Regions from separate parts of the Bradyrhizobium sp. HKCCYLRH1030 genome, predicted to be linked through region 1. Evidence: predicted binding sites of a transcription regulator. Region 1 holds the regulator's gene; each other region holds the start of a gene.

Region 1 (6,751 bases):
GCATCGACGGGCTGTTCCGGTTCCGCAGCGACGGCACCAATGAGCGCGGGCTTGCGGTGATGCGCGTCGGTTCGGGTGGCGGACAGGCGGTCGCCGGCGCGCCGAAGAGTTTCAGCGCGACGTGAGTCGCAGCACTTCTCAGGCGGCGAGGTCGGCGACGACCGCGTCGAGCACCGGAAAGCCGTCCTGGGTCACGCGCAGCCGCCCGTCCGGATCGACCGCGATCGCGCCCTCCTCGCGCAGCAGCGCGATGCGGCGCGGATCGAGCCTGCGGCCGGAGATCCTTGCGTAGCGCTGCGGGTCGATGCCCTCGGCCAGTCGCAGCCCCATCAGCAGGAATTCGTCGGCGCGCTCCTCGCGGTTGAGCTCGTCGTCGGTCATGACACCATGACCGTTGGATTCGACCCGCATCAGCCAGGCTTCCGGCCGCTTGTCGGTCGCTGTCGCGTGCCTGATGCCGCCGATGTCGAGGCGGCCATGGGCGCCCGGGCCGATGCCGGCATATTCCTGGCCGCGCCAGTAGACGAGGTTGTGCCGGCACTCCGCGCCGGGCCGGGCGTGATTGGAAATCTCATAGGCCGGCAGTCCGTGACGGCCACAGATCTCCTGCGTGACGTCGTACAAGGTGCGCGCCAGGCCTTCGTCCGGCGTCTTCAGCTTGCCTGCGGCGTGCAGGCCGAAGAACGGCGTGCCTTCCTCGATGGTCAGTTGATACAGCGACAAATGCTCAGCCGCCTCGCCGATCGCCCGCGTCAGCTCTTCGGTCCACATCTGCGGCGTCTGGTCGGGCCGCGCGTAGATCAGATCGAACGAATAGCGCTCGAATGCATGGCGCGCGATCGCCACCGCCTTCATCGCCTCTTCAGCGGTGTGCAGGCGGCCGAGCATCTTGAGCGACGCATCGTCCATCGCCTGGACGCCGAGCGAGACCCGGTTGACGCCCGCGGCGCGATAGCCGGCAAAGCGGGTCGCCTCGACGCTGGTCGGGTTGGCTTCGAGCGACACCTCGACATCGCCAGCGACGTGCCAGTGCCGGCCGATCGCGTCGAGAATGGCGCCGACCGTCTGCGGCTGCATCAGCGACGGGGTGCCGCCGCCGAGAAAGATCGACGTGACGGTGCGCGGCCCAATGCGGGCGGCCGTGGTCGCGATCTCCTGCGCAAAGGCGCGGGCGAAGCGGTCCTGATCGATGGCGGCATGCCGGACGTGGCTGTTGAAGTCGCAATACGGACATTTCGACAGGCAGAACGGCCAGTGCACATAGACGCCGAACGCTTCGCTGTCAGCGCTGCTCAAGACAGATCTCCGCGAGTTTCACGAAGGCGCGCGCCCGGTGCGACAGGCCGAGCCCGAGCGGCGGCAGGCCATGTTTCTCGATGCTGGTCATCTCGCCGAAGGTCCGGTCGTGGCCCTCGGGCAGGAACATCGGGTCGTAGCCGAAGCCCGCCGTGCCACGCGGCGGCCAGACCAGGGTGCCGTCGACCCGCGCCTCGACCTCCTCGACGTGACCGTCCGGCCACGCCACGCACAGCGCCGAGACGAAATGGGCGCTACGCTTGTCGGCACCAGTCGCGTCCCGCTCCTGCAGGAGGCGCTCGATGCGCGTCATCGCGCCGGCGAAATCCTTGTCCGGTCCTGCCCAGCGCGCCGAATAGATCCCCGGCGCCCCATCGAGCGCATGAACCACGATGCCGGAATCGTCGGCAAAGGCAGGAAGCTGCGCGGCTCTGGCCGCGGCGACCGCCTTGATGCGGGCGTTGGCCTGGAAGGTCTCGCCGGTCTCATCCGGCTCGTCCAGGCCGAGATCGCCGGCCGACACCGCCTCGACGCCATGGGGAGCGAGCAGCTCGCGCATCTCGGCAAGCTTGCCGGGATTGTGGGTCGCAATGATGATGCGACCGGTGAGCTTGCGGTGCGGGCTGCTCACGCGACCGCCATCTTCTGCAGGTCGACCAGCCGCGCGACGCCCTTGCGGGCGAGCGCCATCAGCGCCAGGAATTCGGCCTCGGTGAACGGCGTCTTCTCCGCCGTGCCCTGCACCTCGATGATGCGGCCGTCGCCGGTCATGACGAAATTGGCGTCGGTCTCGGCCTCGGAGTCCTCGGCGTAGTCGAGATCCAGCACCGGCGTGCCGTTGTAGATGCCGCAGGAGATTGCGGCGACGTTGGCGCGCAGCACCTCGGTCTTGATCATGTTGCGCGATTTCATCCACTTGATGCAGTCGGCCAGCGCCACCCAGGCGCCGGTGATCGACGCCGTGCGCGTGCCGCCATCGGCCTGCAGCACGTCGCAATCGACCGTGATCTGGCGCTCGCCGAGCGCTTCCAGGTCGATCGCGGTGCGCAGCGAGCGGCCGATCAGGCGCTGGATCTCGACGGTGCGGCCGGTCTGCTTGCCGGCGGAGGCCTCGCGCCGGGTCCGTTCCAGCGTGGCGCGCGGCAGCATGCCGTATTCGGCGGTGATCCAGCCGCGTCCCTGGCCCTTCAGCCAGGGCGGCAGCCGGTCCTCGAGCGTGGCGGTGACCAGGACATGGGTGTCGCCGAACTTCACCAGGCAGGAGCCCTCGGCGTATTTGACGACGCCGCGTTCCAGGCTCACGGCCCGCAGTTCATCCGGTGCACGGCGGCTCGGCCGCATGATTCTCTCCGTGAAAGCGCGCGAAAGACCGACTTTGACGGGCCTTGTAGGAGCCGGGACCGGCAGCGGCAAGGGTTTATCATGGCTTCGCCCGCGAGCGCCGACCGGCTTGCCACCGAGCCGCCGCATGGACACATTATAGGCAGCTGGGAGGAGTGCATCTGGTGGCCCACCACGATCCGATCAACCTGATGACACCGCCGGCCGGTCTGGCGCACCTGAACGAGCGCTCGCGCGAGATCTTCCGGCAGATCGTCGAAAGCTATCTGGCGACCGGCGAACCGGTCGGCTCGCGCAACATTTCGCGGCTGATCGCGGTTCCGCTGTCGCCGGCCTCGGTGCGCAACGTCATGGCCGATCTCGAGCAGCTCGGTCTGATCTACGCGCCGCACACCTCGGCCGGCCGGCTGCCGACCGAGGCTGGCCTGCGCTTCTTCGTCGACGCCCTGATGCAGGTCGGCGACATGACGGAGGCCGAGCGGCAGTCGATCCAGAGCCAGCTCGCGGCCGTCGGCCGGGCGCAGTCGGTCGAAGCGGCGCTGGATGAAGCGCTGACCCGGCTGTCGGGTCTGACCCGTGCCGCTGCCGTGGTTCTCACCGCGAAATCCAACACCCGCCTGAAGCACATCGAGTTCGTCAGGCTCGAGCCCGAGCGCGCGCTCGTCGTTCTGGTCGGTGAGGACGGACAGGTCGAGAACCGGGTCCTGACCCTGCCGCCGGGCGTGCCGTCGTCGGCGCTGACCGAGGCGTCCAATTTCCTCAATGCCCGCATCAGAGGACGGACGCTGGCGGAAGCGCGGCTCGAGCTCGAGACCGCGCTGGCGCATGACCGTGCCGAGCTCGATCAGTTGACGCAGAAGGTGATCGCCGCCGGAGTCGCGAGCTGGTCCGGAGGGGACAGCGACGAGCGGCAGCTCATCGTGCGCGGCCACGCCAACCTGCTCGAGGACCTGCATGCGCTCGAAGATCTCGAGCGTGTCCGGCGGCTGTTCGACGATCTCGAGACCAAGCGCGGCGTCGTCGATCTGCTCGGACGGGCGGAGAGCGCGGAAGGTGTCCGCATCTTCATCGGCTCGGAGAACAAGCTGTTCTCGCTGTCGGGCTCGTCGACGATCGTGTCGCCCTATTCCGACGCCACGGGGCGCATCGTCGGCGTGCTCGGCGTCATCGGTCCGACCCGGCTCAACTATGCCCGGGTGATTCCGACGGTCGATTATGCCGCGCGTCTGGTCAGCCGGCTGCTGGGCGGCTGACGCGTGACTTGGTTCACCCGCGGACAGCGCCTCCGGGCGCGATGGTCAGGCTGCGCTTGATTTTCGACGCTCAAAGCACGATATCCCGCCCCATATCCCCCAAACCCGTCAGCCGAACTTGCGAGTCTGTCCATGACCGATCCCGACCTGCATAAGAATGATCCGGAAAACCCGGCGCAGGCCAGCGAACCCGTCGTCTCCAAGCCCTACATCATGCCCGATGATCCTGAGGCCGGCTCGGCCGAGGCGCTTGCCAAGGAGGCGGCCGACGCGCGCGACAAGATGCTGCGCACGCTCGCGGAGATGGAGAACCTGCGCAAGCGGACGGCCCGTGAAGTCGCCGATGCGCGCATGTACGGCATCACCGGCTTCGCCCGTGACGTGCTCGATATCGCCGACAATCTGCAGCGCGCGCTCGATGCCGTGCCGGCCGAGACGCGCGCCAATGCCGATGCGGGCCTGAAGTCGCTGATCGAGGGCGTGGAGCTCACCGAGCGCTCGCTGCTCAACACGCTGGAGAAGAACGGCGTCAAGAAGTTCGATCCGACGGGACAGAAGTTCGACCCCAACTTCCAGCAGGCGATGTACGAGGTCCCGGATCCGTCGGTGCCGTCCGGTACCGTGGTGCAGGTCGTGCAGGCCGGCTTCATGATCGGCGAGCGCGTGCTGCGTCCCGCGCTGGTCGGCGTGTCCAAGGGTGGCGCGAAGGCGGCGCCGGCGGCGAGCAACGATCAGTCGAACAGCGCCGCCTGACGGCGAGCATAGGCAGGCGTCCTGCTGCCGTCCTGTCGATCGAACGAACAAGCCACGGGCAACGATGCCCGTGGCTTCTTGTTTGTCGGCGCGACTTTGTAGTTCGTCTCACGGCGAGCGGCCGACGTGATCACGACGTCCGATGCCGGACTGGTCTCAGCCTCTCGGCTGGATGCCGTCGCGGACGGCGCGGAAGCGCGGGAAGGCCGCCGACCACTGGTCGCGCGGCGCGCTGCCGATGATCCGCAACGTGTTCGGCCCGCCGAAGCGCAGCCACTGCACCACCGTCACTGGCGTATTGTCCTTGCCGCTGGTGGCGTCGATCCGGGTCTCATAGGCCGGCTGGCCGTCGATGCGGATCGGCTCGGACATCGTGATGCGCGCTTCGCGGACGCCCGGAATGGTGGTGGCCGCCTGCTGCGCGACGCGCGCGCGGTCGCCTGCCTCCGGGGCGACGCCGGCCACCAGCCCGATCACCACGAAGGGCGCGGCCTCGAAGCCCTTGTCCTCTTCGCCATCGGCCAGGATCAGGGCGCCCGGCCCGAGCGTGCGGATGGTCTTGAACCCGGAGAGGTCGGTGACCTTGAACGGCATCATCGCGAGCTGCTCGTCGACCGGAACGTCCTTGCGGACGACGGCGGAGGCGAACATCTGGCGCACGGCATCGTCGGTATAGATCCGGCTCGCGGTCTCCGGGATCTGCACGGCCACGTAGCCGGAGAAGCCGTTGCCGGGCAGGATCATCGAGTAGCGCCGCACCGGCGTGGCGCCATCCCGGCCGTTCTCCACCGTGTAGTAGGCGGTGCCGGCGGCGGTCTCGATGCTCTCCGGCTTGACGCTGCCGGTCCCGGCGGGATTGGCGGTAAACGCATTCTTCACCTCGCCATAGGCGGCCGCCGGCAGTTCGGTCAGCAGCACCTTGACGCTCTGGTCCTCGGTTTCGAAGCCGGAGAACGTCTTGGCCTTGGCGAGTCCCACCAGGGGCGCGAGCCCGATGCGGACGCCGGGCGGAAATATGGCGTCGGCGGCCAATGCGGGGTGCAGCAGCGACATCAGCAGGGTGGCCGCGGCGAAAAATCGAACGATCATCATCAACATTGCCTCGTTGACCGAGGCCTCGTGCCGAGGCGGTCGGGATCCTCGCCAGCGTGGTCTTCGGCGGGCACGCTTTTAGCGGCTTTGCGCCCCCCGCAACAGGCCGGGCGCGCGGTTTTGATCGCCTGCGGCGATTGGCGGGACCCCGCAGGGGCGCATTTCGCGGATAATTCGCCTCGAAAGGCGGATTCAGGATGGTCCAGCGCTAGCTGCGTTTCAGGATTTCGACGCCGTCGACGGTCTGTACCAGCACATAGGGCTCGAGCAGAGCCCTGAGTTCGGGGTCGGAACGCGCCCAATCGCCCCAGTCGCTGTTCTGATTGTCGATCAGGACGACGTCGGGCGGCTGTTTCCGGAAGTCGGCGACGATCCCGGCGCGTTCGCGTTCCACGTAGGGCGCGAGCCTCTGCGCCGTCTGTGAATCGATGGTTCCGTCCTGTTGCGAGCGGCGAACGATTTCCCGAACCCAGAACGCCTCCTGGCGCGAGATCCAGGTGCCATCAAGGGTCCGCACCATGGGGTGGCCGATGACCGCGGCCGCGCTGAGCACCAGCATGCTCGGGTGCGGACCGAGCCGCGCCACCTGGGCTTCGATCTGCCGGACGTCGACGCTGCCATTGAACCAGAAGCAGGTCGGCACGAACAGCACGGCGCCGGCGAGAGCGGTGGCGGCACGCGGCCAGCGTCGCGCGTCGCGGCTGCTGTCGATCGCCGACACCGCAAGGCCGGCGGCAAGCAGCGCCAGCGCGACCATGGGGTAGGCGTGATAGCCCCAGCCTTTCTGCTGCGCGACGAACGACACCAGGAAGCCGAGCGATCCGGCCAGCGTGGTGAAGGACGCCGCGTCGCGCTCGTATTGCCGGCGCTGCAGGAGGAGGACGACGATTGCCGCGGCGAGCCACAGGCCCATCGGCAGAGTGACGAGGATGGTCGGTACGGGCGCCTTCAGAAGCAGATAGACGTCGCGGACCAGCGGATAGATGACCGTGAAATATTCGGGAAAGAACAGGTAG
Region 2 (6,751 bases), on a different contig from region 1:
CTCGCTGCGGCGAAGCTCGGCAACGCCGTCGCCGACCGGTTCTGGAACGAGCACAACTTCGTCTTCCAGAAGAGCGACGGCCTGTTCTACCACGGCAAGGGGGCGACGCCGAACTGGTCCGGCTTCTCGGCTGACGATGACGGACGCACGATCGTGCCGCTCAACATGGCCGAGCCGGTGCTGATCCTGAAGCATCGCGACAACAAGGATGCGCTCGGCTTCGCGCCGCACGGCGCTGGCCGCAATCTCGGTCGGAAGGCGTTTTTGCGCGCGCATCGCCCGGAGATGCCCGAGGGCATCGATGCGCGGTTCTATTGCGGCAAGCCTGATTTGTCGGAGCTGCCGCAGGCCTACAAGAACGCGGCGTCGGTACGGGCGCAGATCGCACGCTACGGCCTCGGCGAGGTGACCGACGAGGTGATCCCTTACGGCTCGATCATGGCCGGTGACTGGGAAGCCGACGCGCCGTGGCGGAAGGGGCGGTGAAGACTCCAAATCGGTGAGGTCGCCCACGGGCGGCCTCCTGTTGACGGGGCGGCAGGCGCCGGAGGTGATCAGCGGCCGCGTGGCCGCCGGTTCATTTGGCGATTGCGCATGGCCGGGCCTTCCATCATCCTCAGGCTGTGAAGAAGGGGGGAGACGCGATGACGAGCCTGGATGCGGGTGCAATCGGGCCGAAGCGCGAGCCGTGGTGGGCGATCGCGGGGATATTCATCGCGGGCTTTGCGCTGCTGTGCCTGCTGCTGGCCTCACCGGTACTGATCCGCTCCTTCCTGTATCAGCCGTTCAACATCCCTTCATCCTCGAACATTCCAACGCTTCTCGTCGGCGATGTCTTCTTCGTGTCGAAATATCCCTACGGCTACAGCCGCTTCACTTGGCCGTTGTCATGGCCTTGCTCGTTGCCGCCATCGGCGCGCATCTGGGGCGCGACACCTGCGCGCGGTGATGTGGTCGCGTTCTTCCTGCCGAAAGACAATGCGACCGTCTACATCAAGCGCGTCGTCGGACTGCCCGGCGATCGCGTCCAGATGAAGGACGGAGTGCTCTACATCAACGATACGGCCGTCGAGCGGGAGCGCGTCGAGGATCTGACCGGAGAGGCGGCCTGCGGGGGCGATGCGAACGAGCGCGTCACGCGCTGGCGCGAGACCTTGCCGAATGGCGCGAGCTACGAGACGCTGGATTGCGTCAGCCACGGCTTCTTCGACAACACCAACGTCTTCGTTGTGCCGGACGGCCGGCTGTTCATGCTCGGCGACAACCGCGACAACTCGACCGACAGCCGCGTCCTGTCCCAGATCGGCTATGTGCCGATCGAGAACGTGATCGGCCGCGCCGCCATGATCTTTTTCTCCGCCGCCCGCGCCGAGAAGGCGAGCCGGGCCGGATCCGTTTCGAGCGGATCGGGACGATGGTGAAGTAGGGCGGACGCGAACCCGTAGCCCCGCATGAGCGAAGCGACATGCGGGATCACCGGCGCGGTTCGTGAGACCCCGGATGTCGCTTCCGCCCGCGCCCTTCGGGATGCGGCGTGCGCTCATCCGAACTACGCATTGAATGCATCGGGGCACGAGCCCGAAACCGAGGCTGGCGATTCGACAATTCCAGTACAAACGAAAACCCCGGCATCGCTGCCGGGGTTTTGCAATTGTCGTCTGCGACGAAGCGTCGGACTTAGAAGTCCATGCCGCCCATGCCGCCGCCCGGAGGCATCGCGGGGCCGCCGGCGTTCTTCTTCGGCAGCTCGGCGACCATGGCTTCGGTCGTGATCAGCAGCGCGGCCACGGAGGCGGCGTTCTGGATCGCGGCGCGAACCACCTTGGTCGGGTCGATGATGCCCTTGGAGACCAGGTTGCCGTATTCGCCGGTCTGGCTGTCGAAGCCATAGGCGTACTGGTCCTTCTCCAGGATCTTGCCGACGATGACCGAGCCGTCCTCGCCCGCGTTGATCGCGATCTGGCGGGCCGGGGCGGAGAGCGCCTTGCGGACGATCTCGATGCCGGTCTTCTGGTCGTCGTTCTTGGTGCGCAGGCCCTTGAGCTGCTCGGAAGCCCGGAGCAGGGCGACGCCGCCGCCCGGCAGGATGCCTTCCTCGACAGCCGCGCGTGTCGCATGCATCGCGTCATCCACGCGATCCTTGCGCTCCTTGACCTCGACCTCGGTCGCGCCGCCGACGCGGATCACCGCGACGCCGCCGGCGAGCTTGGCCAGACGCTCCTGCAGCTTCTCACGGTCGTAGTCCGAGGTGGTCTCCTCGATCTGCGCCTTGATCTGCTGAACGCGCGCCTCGATGTCGGCCTTCTTGCCGGCGCCGTTGACGATCGTGGTGTTCTCCTTGTCGATCATCACCTTCTTGGCGCGGCCGAGCATGGAGAGGTTGACGTTCTCGAGCTTGATGCCGAGATCTTCCGAGATCGCCTGGCCGCCGGTCAGGATCGCGATGTCCTGCAGCATGGCCTTGCGGCGATCGCCGAAGCCCGGAGCCTTGACGGCCGCGACCTTCAGGCCGCCACGCAGGCGGTTGACGACGAGCGTAGCCAGCGCCTCGCCCTCGACGTCCTCGGCGACGATCACCAGCGGCTTGCCGGTCTGCACCACGGCCTCGAGCAGCGGCAGCAGCTCGTTCAGCGACGACAGCTTCTTCTCGTTGATCAGGATGTAGGCGTCATCCATCTCGACGCGCATCTTGTCGGCGTTGGTGACGAAGTAGGGCGAGATGTAGCCGCGGTCGAACTGCATGCCCTCGACGACGTCGAGCTCGGTCTCGAGCGACTTGGCTTCCTCGACGGTGATGACACCCTCGTTGCCGACCTTCTTCATGGCGTCGGCGAGGAACTTGCCGATCTCGGCGTCGCCGTTGGCGGAGATGGTGCCGACCTGGGCGATCTCGTCGTTCGACGTGACCTTCTTGGAGTTCTTGACGAGGTCGGCAACGACCGCCTCGACCGCGAGGTCGATGCCGCGCTTCAGATCCATCGGGTTCATGCCGGCGGCAACCGCCTTGGCGCCTTCGCGCACGATGGCCTGGGCCAGCACGGTCGCGGTGGTGGTGCCGTCGCCGGCCGCATCAGCGGACTTCGAGGCGACCTCGCGCACCATCTGCGCGCCCATGTTCTCGAACTTGTCGTCGAGCTCGATCTCCTTGGCGACGGTGACGCCGTCCTTGGTGATGCGCGGCGCGCCGAACGACTTGTCGAGGACGACGTTGCGGCCCTTCGGACCGAGCGTGACCTTGACGGCATTGGCGAGGATGTCCACGCCGCGCAGCATGCGGTCGCGAGCGTCGACGCCGAACTTTACGTCTTTTGCTGACATATTGGGTTTCCCTGAGTTGAATTGGTCGTCTCACCCTGGGCAGGGCGCCCGCAGGCGCTCCTCAGGGTGAGCGTTGAGCGGGTTGGCTTAGGCGGCCTTCTTCTTCGACGCGGTGTCGGTGAGCACGCCCATGATGTCGCTTTCCTTCATGATCAGCAGCTCGTGGCCGTCGATCTTGACCTCGGTGCCCGACCACTTGCCGAACAGCACGCGGTCACCGACCTGGACGTCGAGCGGGACCAGCTTGCCGCTCTCGTCGCGGGCGCCCGGGCCCACCGCGATCACTTCGCCCTGCGAGGGCTTTTCCTTGGCCGAGTCGGGGATGATGATGCCGCCAGCGGTCTTCTCTTCGGCGTCGATGCGCTTGACCACGACGCGGTCGTGAAGCGGACGGAAAGCCATACAGTCCTCCTAAGCTATTGAGGCGATTGTCAGTTTCTGGGAATTTGGCAGTCGGCGCCGGCGAGTGCCAGCACGCAGGCTGGATTTAGGGGAGAGCATTCGGCCGGGCAAGGGCTTGTAGCAGAAAAATTAGCAGTCAACTGCGGGCTCTGCCAAAGCGTTCCGATAGCGTTAACGGGAGCGGAACGAACCATGAAACCCCGTATTAGCACCTGGGCTAAGTGGCTGCTAATGCAGCATTTTTCAACATGTCGTTAAACATTTAAGCTTGAGATGGGTTGAGGACATGCGTCACATTTCTAGGCAGTGAGCGCATCTTTGCCGGGTGGCTCCATCCCGGATGGCCACACGGACATGCGCTCCAGAAACGGAGGTTGGCATGGTGTCGAAGGTTGAGGTTTCCGAGGACTTTCGGAAACAGGTGCTGGGTTACGGGCTGACGACGGCGCAGATCCTGTATCGGATGCCGGACCATCGCTCGCTGCTGCAGACCTATGTCTGGCAGAACTACGACCTGTTTCCGAAATTCCCGGCGCTGCAGGACTTCCTGGCGTTCTGGCAGGAGAAGATCGAGGGTCCGCTGTATTCGGTCACGGTGGCGCATTCCAAGCTGATCAAGCCGGCCGAGCTGCGCGCCGTCGACGGCATCTTCCGGCTGCATTGAGGCTGACAGCCACCGCTGCCGCCTCATGACCGGTGTCATTCCGGGGCGCGCGAAGCGCGAGCCCGGAATCCATCGGGCGGCGGAACGCGCGGAGGAATGGATTCCGGGCTCGTGCTTCGCACGCCCCGGAATGACGACCTTTGTTGGAGCGGCTGCTGGGACTCTCCAATATGTGCTACCCTCGCGACGAGGATACGCAGGGAGAGCACCATGGCCACCAAGAGCCGGACGACCAAGCCCGCATCACGCGCCGCCGCCAAGTCAGCGGCGCTGAAGACCGGCAAGAGCAGCAAGGCGACGGCGAAGGCCGTTACGAGAACTAGCGCCAAGCCGCTGGCGAAGACGCCCGCCAAGCCGGGCCGGGCGGCTGCGCCCTCGGCGCGCAAGGCGCTGGCGAGCAAGGGGCGACCAGCGCCGGCGCCGCGCCGCCGCAAACAGAAGGTCGCGATCAGCCATCACCGCGAGGAGGACTTCAAGGCCGACGGCCTGCGCGCTTATGCCCATTACCGCGACCTCGGCATCGCCGACGCGACGCACGGTTTGGCGCGCGCGCATGTCATCCGCATGCTGCCGCCGTGCAATCCGCAGGAAGTCTCCAAGCTGCACACCCATGCGGTCGACTTCCAGATGGTCTACGTGCTCAAGGGCTGGGTGAAGAGCTACCTCGAAGGCGTCGGCGAGACGCTGATGCAGGAGGGCAGCTGCTGGACCCAGCCGCCGAAGATCCGGCACATGATCCTCGACTATTCCGACGACGTCGAGCTGCTGGAAGTGATCATGCCGGCCGACTTCAAAACCGTCGAACTGTCGACGTAAAGCCGACAGAAATGGATGGAAACATTCGCGTGCGATGGACGGCGGTCCCATCGCGCGTGTGTGTTGACATCCGGTCTCGCGTCACTGGGACGGATGGGCCGGCGACGAATCCGTAAGACGTGTTCGCCGCGGGCTTGCGTAAAGGCGTACCCGTCCCGTTGCCGCGCTTCGTCGTCCAGTTCGCTCCCACGATCCCGCGCGCGCCTCGCACGCGCGCATCGATTCAGCCCCGCTTCGCCAGCGCGGGCGCCGGCTCGGCTTCAGGTGTAGGACATCGCGAGGACATCGACTGGCTGCGCGCCATCGCGGTGCTCTCCGTCGTCGCATTCCATTTCGAGGCGCCGGCGATCTTCGGCGGCTTCGTCGGCGTCGACATCTTCTTCGTCATCTCCGGCTACCTGATCACCGGCATCATCGCCGCGGAGATCGCGGCGGGCCGCTTCTCGTTCGTGCAATTCTACGAGCGGAGGGTGCGGCGGCTGCTGCCGGCGCTCTACACCATGGTGGCGTTCGCGGCGCTCCCGGCGTCGCAGGACATGCTGGGCTCCGAGCGCGCCGAATTCTTCCGTTCCGCGGCCGCCGTCGTCACCTTCACTTCGAACGTCTTCTTCTGGCAGCAGTCGGGCTATTTCGACCACGCCGCGGTGGAGAAGCCGCTGCTGCACGCCTGGTCGCTCGCGGTCGAGGAGCAGTTCTATCTGGTGCTGCCGATCGTGGTCTGGGCCGTGTTGCTGATAGCGCGCGGCCGCAGGCTGGCGCTGACTTTCACGCTGGCGCTGCTGGCTGCCGGCTCGTTCGCGCTCGGTTTGCTGCTGATGCGCGAGGGCGCGTCCGCGAGCGCATTCTTCCTCAGCCCGCCGCGCGCCTGGGAATTCCTGCTCGGCAGCCTGGTCGCGATATCCGGCCTTCCCGCACCGCGGCCTGGTCTCGCACGGCGCGGCGCCCGCGCGCTGTCGCTGCTGCTGATGGCGGTGCCGATTCTGGCGCTGCGCCCCGGACCGGGTTTCCCCGGCGTCGACGCGCTGGCGCCATGCCTCGGTGCCGCGCTGTTCCTGTGGAGCGGCGCCGGCGTGGCCAACGTGCCGCGTAGCCCGCTATCGCCGCTCGGCGTGGCGGCGTTCTTCGGCCGCATTTCCTATTCGCTGTATCTGTGGCACTGGCCGTTGTTCGCCTTCGCGCGCTTCGCCAAGCCCGGCCTCGCGCTCGACGGCTGGGAGCGGGTGGCGTTGTTCGCGCTCACGGTCGCAGTCGCCACGCTGTCCTGGCGCTTCATCGAGCAGCCGTTCCGCCATCGCAAACTCGCAGCGACCCCGCGCGCGACCTTCGGTCTTGCGGCGCTGGCAAGCCTGCTGCTGCTGGCCGGCAGCGGCGTGGGCCTGCTGCGCGCCGGCGCCGTGTCGGACGCCGACCGCGCGGCGCAGCGGCTGGACGCCTACAACGCCTACGACATGAAGCCGGTCTATCGCTACGGCACCTGCTTCACGACGCCGGACGGGCGCGTGCCGGAGGATTGTCTCCGTCCAGAGCCTGGCAAGCCCAACTTGCTGCTGT
Region 3 (6,751 bases), on a different contig from region 1:
CATGGTGGCAAAGGAGATGGCGCGGCCAAGCCACATGTGCTGTTCTACGGCCATTACGACGTGCAGCCGGTCGATCCGCTCGAGCTGTGGCATCGGCCGCCGTTCGAGCCCGTGGTCGCCGACCATGCCGACGGCCGCAAGATCATCGTCGCGCGCGGCGCCGAGGACGACAAGGGCCAGCTGATGACCTTCGTCGAGGCCTGCCGCGCCTGGAAGAAGGTCACGGGATCGCTGCCGCTCGACATCACGGTGCTGATCGAGGGCGAGGAGGAGGTCGGCTCGAAGAACTTCGTGCCATTCCTCGAAGCGAACAAGGACGAGTTCAAGGCCGACTTCGCGCTGGTCTGCGACACCGGCATGTGGGATCCGAACACGCCGGCGATCACGACCTCGCTGCGCGGTCTCCTCTATGAAGAGGTGAAGATCAAGGCCGCCAATCGCGATCTGCATTCCGGCGTGTTCGGCGGCGGCGCGCGCAATCCGATCCGCGTGCTGACCGAGATCCTCGGCGGCCTGTTCGACGCCGACGGGCGCATCACCATCCCCGGCTTCTATGACGGCGTGAAGGATGTGCCGCCGGAGGTCCTGGAGCAGTGGAAGAAGCTCAACCTGACGCCCGAGAGCTTCCTCAAGCCGATCGGCCTGTCGATCCCCGCCGGCGAGAAGGATCGTCTGCTGATCGAGCAAATCTCGTCGCGGCCGACCTGCGATATCAACGGCATCTGGGGCGGCTATATCGGCGAGGGTTCCAAGACCGTGATTCCGTCGCTGGCGCATGCGAAGGTCTCGTTCCGCCTCGTCGAGGGCCAGGACCCGCTGAAGATCCGCAAGGCCTTCCGCGACTACGTGTCGGCGCGCATCCCCGGCGACTGCTCGGTCGAGTTCGGCGATCATTCGGCGGGCGCTGCGATCGCGCTCGACTGGACCATGAAGCCGTTGGCGGCTGCCAGGCAGGCGTTGACCGAGGAGTGGGGCAAGGAGACCGTCCTGATGGGCTCGGGCGCCTCGATCCCGATCGTCACGGACTTCAAGAAGACGCTCGGTCTCGATTCACTGCTGGTCGGCTTCGGTCTCGACGACGACAACATCCATTCGCCGAATGAGAAATACGACCTCAAGAGCTATCACAAGGGCATCCGCTCCTGGGCCCGCATCCTCGCCGCGCTCGCGGAGATGCCACGGTAGTGCAGGCGCTCGTCCGGGCTACGACCGCGACGGCGCTGATTGTTTGCACGAGGCTGAACTCACGCCGCGCTGGCGACCGACTTCGCCGCAAGATCGCCGCCGGCGATCTTGCGCAGCGCTGCGAGATTGGCTTCGGCCGAAGCCAATCGCCAGCAGGATTTCCCGCTCGACTTGGCTTCATACAATGCGGCGTCCGCCGCGAACAGCAGGGCTTCCGGATCGGTGCCGTGCTCGGGCGCGACGGCGATGCCGATGCTGATGCCGATCTGGACATGCGCGCCGCCCGGCAGGGCCATCGGCGAGGTCATCACCTCGATGATGCGCTCGCCGAGCGCCAGCGCGTGGTCGAGCGCAGGATCGCCGGCGAGCACCACGAACTCGTCGCCGCCGATCCGGGCGATGACGTCGCCGCGAGAGGCGGTCTGCCGCAGCGTCCGGCCGACGATCTTCAGCAGCTCGTCGCCTGCGGCGTGACCGAAGGTGTCGTTGACCGGCTTGAAGCCATCGAGATCGAGATACAGGACGGCGAAGCTGCGATCGCCGCCGGCGTCGAGCCTGCTCTGCAGCGCATCGATCAGGCCGGCGCGGTTGCGCAAGCCCGTGAGTGGATCGAGCCGCGCCCGCTCGTCGCTCTCGCGCTTGGCCTGCATGACCGCCACCAGCATCTTGTTGAGCCGGAACGCCGCGCCGGTCATGGCGAGGAAGTAGACCGGCATCTGCAGATACATCGCGAACAACAACGGCTCATGCGACGTCGCGACGCCGGGGATGACGGGGCCGATGCTGAACAGGATCATCGTGCCGACCAGGCGCGGCGCGCTGAAATTGCGAAAGCAGATGCCGCCCACCATGGCGGCCGAGGAGATGCAGGTCAGTGACGCGGCCACCCAGTCGCCGGACGCGAGGCTGATGCCGACGCCGAAGCCGACGCTGGCGCTCCAGGCCACCGACAGCAGGATGTGGATGTCGGTCGGCGTCGCCAGCCGCTCGCGGGCGCGGCGGTAGGCAATCATCATCACGATCAGCCGCGACAGGCAGATCGCGACTTCGAGCACGAACCAGGTGATGAAGAGCGGGCTCGGCGTACGCAGTGCGAGCGCTGCGGCGACAGCAACGGTGTTGATGGCGCCGCCGGCGAACACCGACCAGCAGCCGTAGAGCTCACGCGTCAACGCGCGGCGGATATCTGATGACACCGGATATCCCGGGTCGGCCAGCCAGCGCGTCACGCGCCAGCGTGGCAAACTGAACGCCAAACCATCACCCCGCATTTCAATACCTCCGCGGGGTTGCAATAAGCGCGATAGCACTTAACAGGCGTTTAGAGAGGTATCGGCGTCTCGCTGCATGCTTGATGCACGGTAAAAATTTACTCCACGTGGTACGCGCAGCTAACAACGAACTGAAGTTGAATTCTCAGCCCGAGGTTCTCGCGCGCGCACGTTCTTCGGTGACCGGCGCGACCTCCACCGTCGCATTGCCGAGCGCGCGGTCGCGCTCGAACACGAGACGGACGCGCTGCCCGACCGGTGTGAGGCCGATCAGGTTGCGCACCTGCGTGGCGCTGCGCACCGGCATGTCGTTCGCCTTCACGATGATGTCGCCCTTGCGCAGTCCCGCGCGTTCGGCCGGCGAGCCCACGGTGACGTCGGCGACGCGCGCGCCCTGAATCCGGCCATCGGCCGGTGCATCCAGGTCGAGCAGGGTCACGCCGATGCGGCCGCGATCGACGCGGCCGTTGGCGACGAGCTGCTCCATCACCCGCCGCGCCATGTTGATCGGGACGGCGAAGCCGATGCCGACATTGCCGCCGCCGGGCGAGATGATCGCGGTGTTGATGCCGACCAGCTCGCCGCGCAGATTGATCAGCGCGCCGCCGGAATTTCCGGGATTGATCGCCGCGTCGGTCTGGATGAAGTCCTCGTAGCCCTGCTTGCCGAGGCCGGTTCGCCCGAGCGCGCTCACGAGACCCGAGGTGACGGTCTGGCCAAGACCGAACGGGTTGCCGACGGCGATCACGAAGTCGCCGACCTCGAGCGCATCACTGTCGCCAAGCGCGATGGCCTTGAGGTCGATGGGGTCCCTGATCTGCAGCAGCGCGATATCAGTGGCGGGATCGCGCCCGACCAGGCGGGCGGCGAATTTGCGGCCATCCTTGGTGCGGATCTGCGCTGTCGTGACGTGCTCGACGACGTGATTGGCGGTCATGACGTAGCCGCGCTGCGCATCGACGATGACGCCCGAGCCGGTGGCGCTGATCTGCTTCTCGACCTGCTTGGGGACGTCGAAAAACTCGCGAAACAGCGGGTCCTGGTAGAGCGGATTGTCCTGGCGGACCTTGCCTTCGACCGAGATGTTGACGACGGCGGGCGTCACTTCCTTGACCAGCGGGGCCAGCGTCGGCACCCGGCCTAGCTTGAGATCGGGAATCTGGGCCAAGGCAGGCCCGGTCATCAGGCAAAGCAGAATGGCAGGCGCCAGGACGGCCCGGAGAAAAGGCGGAAGCTGCATCGTGATCCCCAACAAGCGCGATCAGGATTTTTTGGCGACGACAGAACTGGGAAAGCGGCCGGCCCGGTTCAAGAGCCGCACTGGCAATCGTTCCCCGAGAGTGCCAAAAAATTTACGTGACCCTCTTGAACGAAAAGTTCGGCTTTCCTAGGTCGTTGCTCGCTCGGGGGCCTGATGGGACCCGAGGCTTATGACATCGCTGATCTGTAAAGGAGGATGTGCATGCATTTCCGTCCATTGCACGACCGCGTGCTCGTGCGCCGTATCGATGCCGAGGAGAAGACCAAGGGCGGCATCATCATTCCCGACACCGCCAAGGAGAAGCCGCAGGAGGGCGAGATCGTTGCCGCGGGTCCTGGCGCGCGGAATGAGCAGGGGCAATTGGTGCCGCTCGAGGTCAAGCCCGGCGACCGCGTGCTGTTCGGGAAATGGTCGGGCACCGAGGTCAAGATCGACGGCAAGGATCTCCTGATCGTGAAGGAGAGCGATCTGCTCGGCATCATCGACACGCCCGTCGCGGCCAAGAAGGCTGCGTGATTCCCTCAACTGACAGTCATCGAGAGAAAGGAGACGACGAACATGGCTGCCAAGGACGTGAAGTTTTCGACCGACGCGCGCGATCGCATGCTGCGCGGCGTCGACATCCTCGCCAATGCCGTGAAGGTCACGCTCGGTCCCAAGGGCCGCAACGTCGTGATCGAGAAATCGTTCGGCGCGCCGCGCATCACCAAGGACGGCGTGACGGTCGCCAAGGAGATCGAGCTGGAGGACAAGTTCGAGAACATGGGCGCGCAGATGGTGCGCGAGGTGGCCTCGAAGACCGCCGATCTCGCCGGCGACGGCACCACCACCGCCACCGTGCTCGCCCAGGCCATCGTCAAGGAAGGCGCGAAGTCGGTCGCCGCCGGCATGAACCCGATGGATCTGAAGCGCGGCATTGATCTCGCCGTCGACGCGATCGTCAAGGATCTCAAGTCGCACGCCAAGAAGATCACCAGCAATGACGAGATCGCGCAGGTCGGCACCATCTCGGCCAATGGCGACAACGAGATCGGCCGCTTCCTCGCCGAGGCCATGCAGAAGGTCGGCAATGACGGCGTGATCACGGTCGAGGAGGCCAAGAGCCTCGACACCGAGCTCGAGGTGGTCGAAGGCATGCAGTTCGACCGCGGCTACGTCTCGCCGTACTTCGTCACCAATTCCGAGAAGATGCGGGTCGAGCTCGAGGATCCCTACATCCTGATCCACGAGAAGAAACTGTCGGGTCTGCAGACCATGCTGCCGCTGCTCGAAGCCGTGGTGCAGTCCGGCAAGCCGCTGCTGATCGTCGCCGAGGATGTCGAAGGCGAGGCGCTGGCCACCCTGGTCGTCAACAAGCTGCGCGGCGGCCTGAAGATCGCCGCCGTCAAGGCGCCGGGCTTCGGCGATCGCCGCAAGGCCATGCTGGAGGACATCGCGATCCTCACCGGCGGCACGACCATCTCCGAGGATCTCGGCATCAAGCTGGAGAACGTCACCTTGTCGATGCTCGGCCGCGCCAAGAAGGTCGTGGTCGACAAGGAGAACACCACGATCGTCGACGGCGCCGGCGCCAGGAAGGACATCGAGGCGCGCACCCAGCAGATCAGGCTGCAGATCGAGGAGACCACCTCCGACTACGACCGCGAGAAGCTGCAGGAGCGGCTCGCCAAGCTCGCCGGCGGCGTCGCGGTGATCCGGGTCGGCGGCGCCACCGAGGTCGAGGTCAAGGAGCGCAAGGACCGCGTCGACGATGCGCTGCACGCCACCCGCGCCGCGGTGGAGGAGGGCATCCTGCCCGGCGGCGGCGTCGCGCTGCTGCGCGCCACCAAGGTGCTCGACGGCGTCAAGACTGTTAACGCCGACCAGAAGGCCGGCGTCGACATCGTCCGGCGCGCCATCCAGGTGCCGGTGCGGCAGATCGTGCAGAACGCCGGCGAGGACGGCTCGCTGGTGGTCGGCAAGCTCCTGGAAAAGGATGCCTATGGCTGGGGCTTCAACGCCGCGACCGGCGAGTACCAGGATCTGGTGCAGGCCGGCGTGATCGACCCCGCCAAGGTGGTCCGTACCGCGCTGCAGGATGCGGCCTCGGTCGCCTCGCTGCTGATCACCACCGAGGCGCTGGTGGCCGACAAGCCGAAGAAGGCGGACGCCGCCGCGGCCGCGCCGTCGATGGACTTCTGATCTGGTGAAGCCGGGGCTGGCCGCAGCCAGCCCCGGCTGCCTGAAGGAAATATCTACAAACAACTGATCGCTGCCCTGTGCGGTCGTGGATCGGCCACAACGGGCAGCTATCAATCAGGTTGACGATCGCAGTTCGTCCAGAACCGGCCACAATTGCGTTCAGTGAGCCGGCTGTGATCGGGCCGACGGTCGACGGGAGGTGTGGTTGAGCGCTGTCGCGCCGCCCGGTCTCATCAGCAGCGCGAGCTCGCAGGCCCGATCATGCCAGCCTGGCAATACGATCATCCGCCGCCCAACCCGACCTCCGTCATGAGCATGGGCGATCCCCGTCGCTTGACGCGGTTTTTGATCGAGAGCGAGCAACGCGTGGTGGCGCACTGCCAGGCCGTGTTGTCGCGTGGCGACATCGATCAGCGCGAGCGCGACCGGCTGGTCAGCGTGCTCCGGGAGGCGACGATGCGGCTGCAGCGGCTGTCCGCCGTGGCCGCCTGACGGGTGTTGCGCTGCGAAAAAAAGGCTGCGACAAAAAAATCGATCCGTTCCTCTTGAAATGGATGCCGGCTTTTCTAATTCGTCTGCTGCCGCTTCGGCGGCGCCGGGTGCCATCAGGGCCCGGTCGAAATCTGGGCGCTGACCGGTTGTCTGGTACTCAGAAGTCTCTTGGTACTCGGACATCTCCGGGACTTTGAAGTCCGCATCGGCTCGGCGCTCCTTCGTATCCATCTTGCTCCTAGGAGGACTTGGCTATGAGGACCTACGACTTCTCTCCGCTGTGGCGTTCGACCATCGGCTTCGACCGTCTGTTCGACCTGCTCGACGAGACCCAGCGCGCGGTCGAGGACCACTATCCCCC

The links. Region 1 encodes HrcA, which represses chaperone genes, less so after heat shock. Its sites were predicted from a motif close to GTTAGCACTCNCNNNNNGNGAGTGCTAAC; they were not measured.
Region 2: groES (co-chaperone GroES) is a predicted target of HrcA. The motif match lies at 3,764-3,792, and genes of this name have one in related genera.
Region 3: groES (co-chaperone GroES) is a predicted target of HrcA. The motif match lies at 3,776-3,804, and genes of this name have one in related genera.

The regions. Positions count from the first base shown of each region.
Region 1 is NZ_JBNPUY010000002.1:622,881-629,631, reverse strand. Features, by position in the region: gene ACQR1E_RS08245 (penicillin-binding protein activator) at 1-125, shown strand, start outside; gene hemW (radical SAM family heme chaperone HemW) at 139-1,296, opposite strand; gene rdgB (RdgB/HAM1 family non-canonical purine NTP pyrophosphatase) at 1,283-1,927, opposite strand; gene rph (ribonuclease PH) at 1,924-2,637, opposite strand; gene hrcA (heat-inducible transcriptional repressor HrcA) at 2,802-3,890, shown strand; gene grpE (nucleotide exchange factor GrpE) at 4,023-4,643, shown strand; gene ACQR1E_RS08215 (hypothetical protein) at 4,800-5,735, opposite strand; gene ACQR1E_RS08210 (hypothetical protein) at 5,944-6,751, opposite strand, start outside.
Region 2 is NZ_JBNPUY010000006.1:321,678-328,428, forward strand. Features, by position in the region: gene ACQR1E_RS19915 (RtcB family protein) at 1-486, shown strand, start outside; gene lepB (signal peptidase I) at 645-1,421, shown strand; gene groL (chaperonin GroEL) at 1,678-3,318, opposite strand; gene groES (co-chaperone GroES) at 3,406-3,720, opposite strand; gene ACQR1E_RS19935 (usg protein) at 4,100-4,384, shown strand; gene ACQR1E_RS19940 (cupin) at 4,595-5,200, shown strand; gene ACQR1E_RS19945 (acyltransferase family protein) at 5,359-6,751, shown strand, end outside.
Region 3 is NZ_JBNPUY010000003.1:468,997-475,747, forward strand. Features, by position in the region: gene ACQR1E_RS12365 (M20/M25/M40 family metallo-hydrolase) at 1-1,185, shown strand, start outside; gene ACQR1E_RS12370 (GGDEF domain-containing protein) at 1,245-2,456, opposite strand; gene ACQR1E_RS12375 (trypsin-like peptidase domain-containing protein) at 2,602-3,696, opposite strand; gene groES (co-chaperone GroES) at 3,919-4,233, shown strand; gene groL (chaperonin GroEL) at 4,276-5,898, shown strand; gene ACQR1E_RS12390 (hypothetical protein) at 6,160-6,390, shown strand; gene ACQR1E_RS12395 (Hsp20 family protein) at 6,645-6,751, shown strand, end outside.